4 regions of the Lysinibacillus sp. RS11 genome follow, and region 1 is predicted to be linked to each of the others. Evidence: riboswitches for the same ligand, from Rfam matches in the RefSeq annotation. Region 1 holds a riboswitch; each other region holds the start of a gene.
The links. Region 1 has a riboswitch for S-adenosylmethionine ahead of AB9L17_RS22240 (bifunctional homocysteine S-methyltransferase/methylenetetrahydrofolate reductase). Riboswitches for the same ligand answer to the same signal wherever they lie in the genome.
Positions count from the first base shown of each region.

Region 2: it holds a riboswitch for S-adenosylmethionine, as region 1 does, so the genes downstream of both, AB9L17_RS01980 (O-acetylhomoserine aminocarboxypropyltransferase/cysteine synthase family protein) here and AB9L17_RS22240 (bifunctional homocysteine S-methyltransferase/methylenetetrahydrofolate reductase) in region 1, are expected to answer to the same signal.
Region 3: it holds a riboswitch for S-adenosylmethionine, as region 1 does, so the genes downstream of both, AB9L17_RS20135 (methionine ABC transporter ATP-binding protein) here and AB9L17_RS22240 (bifunctional homocysteine S-methyltransferase/methylenetetrahydrofolate reductase) in region 1, are expected to answer to the same signal.
Region 4: it holds a riboswitch for S-adenosylmethionine, as region 1 does, so the genes downstream of both, AB9L17_RS23675 (cyclase family protein) here and AB9L17_RS22240 (bifunctional homocysteine S-methyltransferase/methylenetetrahydrofolate reductase) in region 1, are expected to answer to the same signal.

Region 1 is NZ_CP168124.1:4,311,562-4,314,707, forward strand. Features, by position in the region: gene AB9L17_RS22240 (bifunctional homocysteine S-methyltransferase/methylenetetrahydrofolate reductase) at 1-1,221, opposite strand, end outside; SAM riboswitch class I at 1,308-1,407, opposite strand; gene AB9L17_RS22245 (protoporphyrinogen oxidase) at 1,535-2,923, opposite strand.
Region 2 is NZ_CP168124.1:375,079-378,224, forward strand. Features, by position in the region: gene AB9L17_RS01970 (succinate CoA transferase) at 1-690, shown strand, start outside; gene AB9L17_RS01975 (glycerol-3-phosphate acyltransferase) at 903-1,547, opposite strand; SAM riboswitch class I at 1,703-1,816, shown strand; gene AB9L17_RS01980 (O-acetylhomoserine aminocarboxypropyltransferase/cysteine synthase family protein) at 1,933-3,146, shown strand, end outside.
Region 3 is NZ_CP168124.1:3,899,558-3,902,703, forward strand. Features, by position in the region: gene AB9L17_RS20130 (methionine ABC transporter permease) at 1-554, opposite strand, end outside; gene AB9L17_RS20135 (methionine ABC transporter ATP-binding protein) at 544-1,572, opposite strand; SAM riboswitch class I at 1,744-1,847, opposite strand; gene AB9L17_RS20140 (thioredoxin family protein) at 1,901-2,212, opposite strand; gene AB9L17_RS20145 (hypothetical protein) at 2,227-2,568, opposite strand; gene gcvH (glycine cleavage system protein GcvH) at 2,753-3,133, opposite strand.
Region 4 is NZ_CP168124.1:4,586,422-4,589,567, forward strand. Features, by position in the region: partial or broken gene AB9L17_RS23660 (MFS transporter) at 1-152, shown strand, start outside; gene AB9L17_RS23665 (SMI1/KNR4 family protein) at 233-775, opposite strand; gene AB9L17_RS23670 (hypothetical protein) at 916-1,314, shown strand; SAM riboswitch class I at 1,461-1,564, shown strand; gene AB9L17_RS23675 (cyclase family protein) at 1,683-2,420, shown strand; gene AB9L17_RS23680 (DedA family protein) at 2,473-3,069, opposite strand.

The DNA of each region.
Region 1 (3,146 bases):
AATCCCAAGTGCATTTAATCCCATTAAATGTGATTGAAGACCAATTAAATTACGATCTCGGCATGTTATATGTGTCAATGGGCGTACCCCATGTACTTCTTTTAATAGGGCACCCATCGCAATATTACTAATCCTTGGCGATGCCAGTGAATTATCAGCCATCATGACTACATCTGCACCAGCTTTATACAATTTTTCGGCACCTTCAATAAAGCCTTCAATTTCTAAATGTCTAGGAGTATCTAACTCCACGATAACTGAGCGTTCTCGTTTTACTTTTACATGTAACGGCTCATAATTTGGCGGCTCTGCCTCACGTAAAACTGCGATTTTTTCTGGCTTTGCGTGCTTTTCCTCAACTGGAGATAGCGCCTCTAAATACTTTTTCACTGCGGCAATATGCTTGGGTGTCGTACCACAGCAGCCACCTATTAAACGCACTCCTTGATCACGAAGTGCTATAGCTGCTCGCCCAAAATAATCTGCCTCAGATTCATAAACGACACGGCCATCCTCCAAATCAAGAAGAGAGGCATTCGGATACGCTGACATAAATGCCTTTTCAGGAAGCTCTACACCTTCAAATGCTTGAATAGTATGGTGTGGGCCTAAGCGACAGTTAACACCCACGATATCAGCACCTAGCGCTTCAAGTTTATGTAAAGCGGCGTTTAAACTCATTCCATTTTGCAAAATGCCTGGTTCGTGCATAGAAACTTGCGCAATAATCGGTAATTTTGTTTTAGCTCGTAACATTGTTAAAGTTGCTGTCAGCTCTTCAAAATCATAATATGTTTCAAGTAAAAGACCATCTGGATTTCCCGCAAGTAAAACAGTTGTTTGCTCTTCGACCGTTGCCAGAATTTCCTCTAACGTTGCATCACTCTTTCGAATACCACGGATTCCTCCAATAGTACCCAAGACAAATTGTCCACCATCTGCCGCCGCTCGTTTGGCAATCGTAATAGCAGCTTCATTAAACTGCTGCACACGTGATTCTAATCCATAGCGAGCTAATTTTATGGCATTAGCTCCATACGTGTTTGTTTGAATAATGTCGGCTCCAGCTGCTATATACTCTCTATGAATCTTTTCAATTAATTCTGGTCTTTGAACATTCATTTCCTCATGGCAGTACTCCAAGCCATAGCCGTATAAAAGCGTACCAATTGCACCATCTGCTGTAAGAACATTCGTTTTTAACTTTTCAAGCAATCCCATAAAACTAGCCTCTCTTCCCTTATCTATCAAATAAAAAAGCCTTCTTTCAAAAAAAGAAGGCTTTTACGTTTCGTAATTGTTTTTCCTTCTCATCTTCGACACATTGGTCTTCTGGATTTAGCACCTGACAAAAAGTTGGTTGCTGAAGCTTCATAGGGCCAGTCCCTCAGCTTCTCTTGATAAGAATGTAGTATGAATTTTTTAAATAATTAAAAGAATCATATCGTTTACGAACGATAGAGTCAAGACTATTTCACTGAACAAAAGATATTTTCTACGAAAAAAATATTATTTTTCGATTTTTATCAAACAATTACAATAGTTTTTCAGCAAGTTCCTCACCAATTTTTTTCCCGTTTTGAATACAAGCCCCTATGCCTACTCCAAAATAAGAGCATCCCGCTATTAATAAATTTGGATAGTTGTTCTCAAGCTCTTGCACTAGACCTTGTAACGCCTCACGATGTGCCAAGTCATACTTCGGCATTTGATCAATCCATTTTGTCACATCGACAACAGTTGGTTTTTCCTCAATCCCCAAGCTTTTTCTTACATCCTCTAAGGCAACAGCTGCTAATTCTTCATCTGTCATCATACGCAATCTCTCATACGCAGGGTTAATGCTCTTATAAAAAAGTCGTACAAGTAATTTCCCTTCTGCAGAGGTGTGCTTCCACTTGCGACTTGTCCACGTTGCTGCATTACATATAACATCGGAATTATGTGATACAATATAGCCTGTTCCATCTGCTGGTAATCTATGATCGGGTACGTCAAATCCTAAGTAAATCGTAATGGCTGATGCAGTATTGAATTGACCAAAATAGCGATTCAATGATTCATCTTGCAATAAGTTTTGTACCGAATCGTTAGGAAGTGCCAAAACAACATGATCTGCTTCAATCATTTTATCGTTTGCTAAAGTAACGATATATTGATTCTCCTGCTTTTTAACACTAGTCGTAGCAATTCCTTTCACAATTTCTACATCTGTTAAAGTTTCTTCAAGTCGTTCAATTAGTGACGATAAACCATTTTTAAATGAAATAAATTTTTTATTAGCAGCTTTCACAAATTGCTCTCTGTTTGCATCAAAACCTTTAATAATACTACCGTAATCATTTTTATAATCGATTAAATACGGTAATGTGGAAGCAATTGAAAGTTGATTTAAATCTCCCGAATATACACCTGCAAGTACTGGTGCTATTTGATTTTGAACAAGCTCCTCACCTAAATAATACGTTAAAAATTCCCCAATCGAGCTTTCCTTTGTAAACCCTTCATTTGGCATTGTTAAATCCTTTAATGCTGCTTTTTTCCCTTCTTCTGATACAAGCGTACTTTCCTCAAGTGATGGTAAGCTCATTGGAATTCCGAACGTCGAGTCTGCTGGGATAGCATGTAACTCATTATTTGTATAAATATACGAAATACCAGTTTCGTTATAAACAAGATTCTGTTTAAAATCAAGTTCCTTTACTAACTCTAAAACACCTTTATGACGTGCAACAATGGAATCTGCTCCTGTTTCCAGGATAAAGCCTTGTTTATACGCTGAGTGCAGCTTGCCACCTAGATATGTATTTTTTTCAACGAGCACAAGCTTCACATCTAGGTTTTTCTCTCGAATCTGACGTTGCAAATAATGCATTGTGCACAATCCTGTAATTCCGCCACCTAATACAACAACTGTTTTCATGTTAAACCGCCCCTATTTTTAGTTCTTTATTCAGTATAAACTTTTTTACCTAAAAATTACGCAAAACACTTTACAAATTTAGCAAAAATGGAGCTACCCAGCATTTGGGATAGCTCCATTTTTTCATTACTATATATTTATGTAGAGATCATCAAAAATACTTTTGCGTCATTTCTTCAAACTTTATGAAAACACCCATCTAACGTCCTCTAGACTCATTGGA
Region 2 (3,146 bases), 930 kb from region 1:
TTTAAAGACTCTGAGTTTGAGAACTTGGAAATATATTCGGAAGTACTACAAGATGCGGTATTTGAATTAATAGATGCAGGTAAGGTAAACTTTGCATCTGCTACTTCTATTACTCTTTCCGAGGCAGTTGGAAACCGAGTGTATAGTAATTTCGAAAAATATACTGATAAATTAGTATTACGCCCGCAAGAAATTTCTAACCAACCAGAAATTATTCGCCGACTCGGGTTAATTTCTGTTAATACAGCGCTTGAAGTAGATATTTACGGGAATGTGAATTCTACGCATGTTTCTGGCACAAAGATGATGAATGGAATCGGCGGTTCTGGAGACTTTGCGCGTAATGCACGATTAGGTATTTTCGTCACAAAATCTTATGCGAAAGGCGGAAATATTTCTAGTATCGTCCCAATGGTATCGCATGTGGACCATACGGAGCATGATGTAGACGTAATCGTAACAGAGCAGGGAGTAGCAGATTTGCGAGGGCTTGCACCAAAAGAACGGGTTGCACTCATTATCGATAACTGTGCACATCCGGAATATCGTGAGCAATTACGGAAGTATTTTAACGATGCTAACGAAGCAACAGGTGGGCACCATACGCCACACAATCTAGAAAAAGCACTTTCATGGCATGTCAATTACGCAAAAAACGGGACGATGAAGGACCCTGCATTATCGAAATAATAAAATGAAGAAAGCCTTGAAGGACAGTTGACTTGTTCCTTCAAGGCTTTTAGTTGTTAAGAAGTATTGCGCGAAAAGCTAGGGACAAGCAAGGTCTCTGAGTGATCGGGTGGGGCCCCGAAGTAATCAGGAGAGCCGGCAAAGTGATCGTTTAAGACCCAGCCCGTAGCGGAAATCAAAGCCTTCTAATCGGGATGGATAAAAATGGTTAATCAACACACTTGTTTTTTCTTTTTCTTAAATGCAGAAGTCACTTTAGGCTCAGTTCCCTGAATTAATCTCTTTATATTTTCAATATGCAAAATGATTGCTATTGCAAAAAGTAGTAGGGCTATAATCGTTGGACCTACTCCAGGAATCCATAAATATGTTGCTGTACAAAAAACAAGATAAAATTCAAGTACACCGACAATTAAATAATTCGTCGCGAAAGATAAAATAACAAATAAAATGAGTGCAAATAAACCAATCTCCCAATCAACTGCTAGTAGGATCCCTATGATTGATGCAGTTCCTTTGCCGCCATTGAAGCCCATATGAAATGGAAAATTGTGACCTAGGATGACACCGGCAGCTATGATATAGGTTAAGAGCCAAACTTGTATTTCTGTTAAATTTGTTGCATCTGCTAGATAGAAATGGGCACCTATAATAGCTGCTACACCTTTACCGATATCGATAAGGGCGACTAATACGCCGTATTTCCATCCAAGGGAAAGTGTTGCATTGGAAGCACCAGCATTTCCATGACCAGCCTTTTTTAGATCGACCCCGGATAAGAACTGGGCGACTTTAGAGCCGTGAATACAGCCAATTAAATAACCAACAAGTAGAAAAATAATAACGGCTTTTACCATAAAACTCCTCCTTTCTAAATAAATACTAAAATAGTGTATGCGTTCGTAATACGTTCAGAAGCAGACAGAAGTTTCGGAAAAAATAAAATTTTAGTGTTGACAGAAAAAAAGTCTATGTTTATACTGTGTAACAACGATGGAAATTGAATCTCATACTCTTATCAAGAGCGGCGGAGGGATAGGCCCTATGATGCCCGGCAACCAGTAAGTGACGAACTTGCTAAGGTGCTAATTCCTACAGATTCTTACTTGGATCTGGCAGATAAGGGGAGGAAAACTTGCAACCGCAACCCTCTTCTTAGCTGAAGAGGGTTTTTGTTTTCTACTGAAAAATCCTCCTCATCTCCGGTGCCATCGTAAAAAAATAACCATTTGGAGGTATACAATGACAAATTTTAAACCAGAAACATTGCTGTTACACGGGGGCCAAGAGCCAGACCCTGTAACAGGATCTCGCACAGTACCCGTATATCGCTCAACGGCTTTCGTTTTTAAAGACACTGCTCATGCGCAACGTCTTTTTGCCTTAGAGGAAGCTGGCAATATTTACACTCGTATTACAAACCCAACTGTAGATGTTTTTGAAAAACGCGTCGCTTTATTAGAGGGCGGTACAGCAGCAGTAGCACTTTCATCTGGTGCAGCAGCTATCGCATTTTCCATTTTAAATCTTGCGGGTGCAGGTGATGAAATTGTCGCGGCGAGTTCTTTATATGGAGGTACTTATAATTTATTTGCCAATACACTACCAAACTACGGTATTAAAACAATTTTTGTAGACGAAACAAACCCTGAAAATTTCCAAGCAGCGATTACTGATAAAACAAAAGTGGTGTTCGCTGAAATTTATGGTAACCCAAGTTTAAAAGTGCTAGATATTGAAGCGGTAGCGAATATTGCACATGAAAACGGCTTGCCATTAATTATCGATAGTACATTTGCTTCACCATATGGCTCTACACCAATTGACTTCGGTGCAGATATCGTCGTTCATTCTGCAACAAAATGGATTGGCGGACATGGTACAACTTTAGGTGGCGTTGTAGTAGATGCAGGAAAGTTTGATTGGACTCGTGGGCGTTTCCCAGGCTTTACTGAGCCAGATGCTTCTTATCACGGTTTGCGTTATGGTATTGACACAGCAGAGGCTGCATTTGCCACAAAACTGCGTGTACAATTGCTACGCGACTTTGGACCAACGTTAAGTGCAGATGCAGCATTTAATTTATTACAAGGGTTAGAAACGCTTCATTTGCGTATTCCTAAACACAATGAAAATGCATTGGCAGTAGCTGAATATTTACGTAACCACCCATCTGTGGAATATGTAAATTACAATGGCTTAGAAGATTTCCCTACTCATGATTTAGCAAAAAAATATTTGAGAAATGGCTTCGGTTCAGTGCTTACATTCGGTATTAAAGGTGGACGTGAAGCAGGGCGTAAACTAATTGATAGTGTGAAATTATTCTCGCACGTAGCAAATGTAGGGGATGCCAAATCATTAATTATCCATCCAGCATCTACTACACATCAGCAACTATCAGCTGAAGAGTTAATCCAAACTGGTGTAACCGAGTCGCTCATTCGCCTATCAAT
Region 3 (3,146 bases), 410 kb from region 1:
CCGTCTAAGAAAGCTAAATTCCCCAGACCGCCTGCACCGATAATACCTGCCATCGCAGTATAACCAACAAGTGCTACGGCAGTAACTGTTATACCTGAAATAAGTGCTGGTAACGATTCTGGAATTAATACTTTCCAAATAATTGTTGACGTTTTAGCCCCCATTGAACGAGCTGCTTCAATAACACCCTTATCGATTTCACGTAATGCTATTAATACCATTCGTGCATAGAATGGTGCAGCACCAATAATTAATGCTGGTAAAGCTGCGTTCGCTCCGCGAATTGTGCCAAGTAAAAATTTCGTAAATGGAATTAACAAAATAATTAATACAATAAATGGAATAGAACGAAAAATGTTAACAATCGAATTTGTCAAAAAATTCACAATTTTATTTGCCCATAGTTGGGTTGGACTTGTTAAAAATAGTAAGATCCCAATTGCTAAGCCAAGTATAAATGTGATAACTGTAGAGATCGTTGTCATGTACAGTGTTTGATACGTAGCTTCCCACATTTTTTCCCAGTCGACATTCGGAAAGAGACTAGTTAGCATTTGCAATCACCTCCGTTTGTACTTCGACTGTATTTAAGTAGTTAAGTGCATCCCCAACATTATCCTTTGAGCCGTTTATTTGCACAATAAGTGTACCGTACGCACCATTTTTCGTTTGCGAAATATTACCATGTACAATGCTTACTTCCACATCAAACTGTTTCACAAGATGTGAAATGACAGGCTGCTCTGTTTTTTCTCCTACAAAGATCAGCTTTACAAGTTGTCCAGTAGGGTAATTTGCTTTAATTTGAGCCACAGTTTCCTGTGTTTCTTTCGTATCTGTAATTTGAGAAACGAATTTTTTCGTAATGGTAGCTTGCGGTGCTTGGAATACTTGTAATACCTCACCACGTTCTACAATTTCTCCGGCTTCCATAACCGCTACACGATGACAAATTTTGCGAATAACGTGCATTTCATGTGTAATTAATACGATCGTTAGACCTAATCGTTCATTAATATCGACAAGTAGATCAAGGATAGCATCTGTTGTCTCCGGATCGAGTGCAGATGTTGCCTCATCGCATAATAATACCTCTGGGTTATTAGCAAGCGCACGAGCAATACCTACACGTTGCTTTTGTCCCCCGGATAGCTGTGATGGATACGCCTTAGCACGCCCCCCCAAACCAACAAGTGTGATCAATTCATTCACTCGTGCTTCACGTTGTGCCTTTGGAACACCTGCGATTTCTAGTGGGAAAGCGATATTTTCCTCAACAGTTCTTGACCAAAGTAAATTAAAATGCTGGAAAATCATACTTACCTTTTGTCTAGCATCTCTGAGCTTTTGCCCCTTTATAGATGAAAATTCTTGATTGTTAACCGTCACCGTACCAGTTGTGGGCTTTTCTAAACCGTTTAATAAACGAATCATCGTACTTTTACCCGCGCCACTATAGCCGATAATGCCAAAAATTTCACCTTTATTGATAGAAAGATTGACGTCTTTGACTGCAGTTAATTCGCCATTCGCGGTTTTGTATTTTTTTGTAATATTCTGAAGTTGAATCATAGCGAATTCTCCTTTTCTCATATCAATTATGCCCCGGCATAATAGCGTCTTCCGCCGAAGGCATTGGGCCAACGTGATGTTGGTCACTCAGTCGTGTGTTGAAAGTAGTTAAAAAGACCCCTTCACTTATAGACAAGTAGAAGGGGTCACGTAATTATACGCTAAACCGTTCTCTCATCTTTCAAAGATAAACCTTTGAGTGATTTGGCACCTTTTCACTTTGTGATGGTTGCCGGGCTTCATAGGGCACTTCCCTCCGCCACTCTTTATAAGAGTTCGATATATTTATATTTTTTAGTATATTCGTACTTTATCACGCTATCAAAGTTCAGTCAATTGATTTTTTTAGCAATTCGTATAAAAATGGTACGGATTGAAACGCATATACCTTTTCTGTTACTTTTCCGCCATCACAGACGAGTAAACATGGTACACTTTCGATTTTATTATCAAAAGCTATGTGCTCTATAAAATTAATATTCGCTTTACCAACCTGTAGCTGCGGCAGCAATTGCTCGACAATCGTCATCATTTTCGATGCAACTGCACACGTTCCACACATAGGCGTATATAAATAAAAGGCAGCCTTTTCACCGGACTGTACAGCCGTATCCCACTGCTCTTTTGACCATTCTTCCATCTTTTCACGCAACCTTACAAAATATATTCATTATGGATTGAGAAGTGTGCACGCAGCAATATCATCGCTAACACCTTTCTCGGAGTTGTCTCAACTTCCTTATATGTCGGCATCGTACGTAAATGCTCAGCCTCTGGATAATGTCTGTCCATTAATGCCCGTAGCTTATCACCCGATGTATCTGCATCAAAAAATGTATATAGCTCACAGCCCTCATATGGATCGAGTAACTCTTCTAATTGATGCACACCAATTGTACCATTCGTACAAAGTATTATAACATCCTCACTTAAAATAGGTTTAATTTGAAGTTTATCCGAACGCCCTTCGACAATTAAGCATTTTCCCTCGAACATCACGCCACCCCCATTAGACATATCCCTTATAGCTCATTATATCCATTATGCTCTGTCGGTGATCATATAAGACACCCATTGATAAGGGACTACAACGGCTTTTGTCTCCCCAACTAAAGTGGAAAATGATCAAAGATAATAAAAAACGCCGGTGATTTCCGACGTTTTTTTATTAGGGCTTGTCTTATTCAGCAATCATTTCTTCGTATTGCTCAGCTGTCATAAGCTTTTCAACTTCTGATGCATCAGCAGGCTCTACAACGATCATCCATGCTTTTTCATATGGTGATTCATTAACGAATTCTGGGCTATCTTCTAAATCTGCATTTACTTCAACTACTGTACCTGAGATTGGTGCGTATAATTCAGAAACTGTTTTTACAGATTCTACACTACCGAATGGATCATCTGTTTTAATTTCGTCGCCAACTTGTGGAAGCTCAACGAAAACGATATCTCCAAGTTCAGATTGTGCGAAGTGAGAAATACCGATACGTACTTTACCATCTTCAAATTTTACCCATTCATGCTCTTCAGAGTAACGTAAGTCTTTTGGTGTGCTCATCAATAAACCCCTC
Region 4 (3,146 bases), 270 kb from region 1:
TTAACATTGGTATTTTTCTAGGTTCGTACATTGGAGGAATCATTGTTCGCCACCAATCATTAGCTCATACTCCTATATATGGATTCGGCATGGTGATGATTGCCGCGGTTACTACGTTCCTATGGTTACTCTTTGATAGAAAGAAGCAATAGATCCCTTGCTATGTATTTATTAGAATAAAATGATGAAAGGAAGCTTTAACAATAGCCAGGGCTTCCTTTTGTTATTCATCCTATTTAAGGAACGTAGCATCAAAGTATGCCTTGAAATTTGGATACAGATAGTCTAATGACGCTTTAATATCGGCGTTATCATCAAATAAAACTTCATGTTCAATTTCATATATTGCACAAGTTTCTTCATCTGCATTGTCATTTAAATCAATGCAAAATATTTTTCCATACTCTTCATCCCATGAAAACGGAAGATATCCTAAACTACATAACGATGGATTATACATATCTCTAACGTTATTTAAAGGTTCATTAACACTTTGTTCCGGTATGACATCAAAATAATGATGATACGTTGAAATAAAGGCTTTATACCATTCAGGAAATGGAAGTCCGAACTCTTTTTCTAAAGCTTGAATATCATCTTCCGTTACTATAGAAGGGACCAGCTTCCATCTTGACCATTCTTCATCAGTATCTGCTAATTTCATCTCAACAGGAACATCCGGACGCATCCATCTGCAAAATCCATCTTCCGAAACCTGATTATAGTGCTCGTAGTAAACTTCAAAACCTTTTTTTATATATTCACGAATATTCATCTTTAAACCCCTTTTTATCTCAGAGTAAAATCTTTTCTCCCTAATCCCCTACAGTCCTAGGTTTTTCACATCAGTCACTAACACCTAAAACATTTTTATACATAAGATAGAGTATCAACTATAGGATAGGAGGAATTTAGTTGTATTACAATCCTTATCCGTATTTTGTCTACCCTAACTATTATCCAACATGGGCAATGGCCACTCAACAACCTTCAAGATATCTAGCAATGCCGACGAACCCAGCAAACAGCAATCCATTCCCACCCGTCAATATAAATAAATTGAAGACTTCTGCGAAACGAATTAAGGCCATTATGCAGCAAGCACAATTACTTACGGATAAAATTGACGAATCCGAGCAATTTGCCCATGATCTGATGAACGCAGCACAACTGTCAAATAAAACAGAAGTTGAAAAATTAATTGCGTCGACAGGTATTACCATCAAATTCGAAACTAACTATACACCAGATGGGATCCGTATAATATTTACTGACAGTGACTGTTGTAAGCTCACCTTAAATTTGACCTGGTGAGTTTCATCTAATCTATAAATTACCACAAATTGACACTCTGAAGGTTCTGGAAATTTTTTAACTATGTATCCCTATTGAACTTGTAAACTATAAATAAATATGCTAAAGTATTCGTAATCTATTTCTGAAAATTCTTATATTACTTTTTCTTATCAAGAGAGACGGAGGGATTGGCCCTATGATGTCTCAGCAACCAGCCTATAGGTATGGTGCTAATTCCAATTGGCGAAATCAGCCTTGAAGATGAGAAGACTTACTTAGTTGCTTTGCACAAGGGTCCTCTTTCTACAAGGAGGGCTCTTTTTTATATTCACTAGTAAGTAAAGTCTAAGCATCCAAAAATAATTACAAGAAAGCAGGAAAATATTATGACAAACGACCTTTTACAAGCACTTCAACTATTGAAATCGAAAGAATGGATAGATTTAACACATACATTTGGTCCTAATTCACCTCATTTCTTTATGTTTGATGATGCAAAATTTGAAACATTATTTTCCCATGAGGATGGTTTCTTTGCGCAACAATTCTCTTTCCCTGGGCAATATGGAACACATATCGATCCACCTATCCATTTTGTGCGAAATACACGCTTTTTAGAAGAATTGGCGTTAAAAGAACTTGTCCTACCACTAATCGTTATTGATCAATCTAAGGCAGCCGAATTGAATAACGATTACACATTAAGTATCCAAGATATTCTTGACTTTGAGGCTGAATATGGGGAAATTGAAGCGGGTACCTTTGTTGCGCTTCGTACTGATTGGAGTAAGCGTTGGCCAGATAAAGAGGCTTTCAGCAACAAAGATGCTGATGGTAATAATCATATTCCTGGCTGGGGATTAGAAGCGTTACAATTTTTATTCAACGAACGAAACGTTAGTGCGATTGGTCACGAAACTTTTGATACGGATTCAGCAGCTGATTTTCGTAAAAACGGTAAGTTAGATGGCGAATATTTTGTGCTTGAGCAAGATACTTACCAAATTGAACTTATGACAAACTTGGATAAGCTACCTCCTAAAGGTGCTGTTATTTTCAATATTGTACCAAAACCTGAAAAGGCCTCTGGATTCCCTGTGCGTTCATTTGCAATAGTGCCTTAAAAATAGCAATAGGTCTGAATCAAACCATGATAGGTATTGAATCAGACCCTTTTTATTTAGGTGAATTCCTTTTTTTAAAAATAAAATAAACGATCAAAATTATTATGATGAACAATGCTATAAGATACATACTGTAGCGGGATAAATATAACCCAACATAACGCCATTCCTCCCCAAGTACTTCTCCTAAGGTAATAAAAGTAAATGTCCATATAATTGCTCCCGTATAAGCAAAGAAAGCAAACTTTTTAAAAGGATAATTATTAATAGCCGCAATATATGCTGTTAGATGACGTACACCAGGAATAAAATATCCGACTACTAATAATATCGGTCCTATTTTTGCAAATAATTTTTTAGTAACGTCAATTTTCTGTTCAGTAATATGGATTTTTGGACCGTATTTTCGCAATAATGGTAGCCCGAATCTATAGCCTATATAGTAGCTTAAGGTAATTCCCCCTGCCGCACCTACCACAGCGCTGATTAGAGCTGGAATATGCGAGAGAGTTTCTCGATATACGCTATATCCTACATAGGTTAAAAATATCTCATCAGGAAGTGGCAGCCCGACAATCCCTCCAATTAGGATAAGAATAATGCCAAAATACCCGTAATGTTCAATAAGAGATTGCACATGATGCGCCATAAATCCATCCCACCTAAAGCATAATGATTTCTTTTCAATGTTAGCTTTATAATAACTCAAAGTAGACAGCATTATGA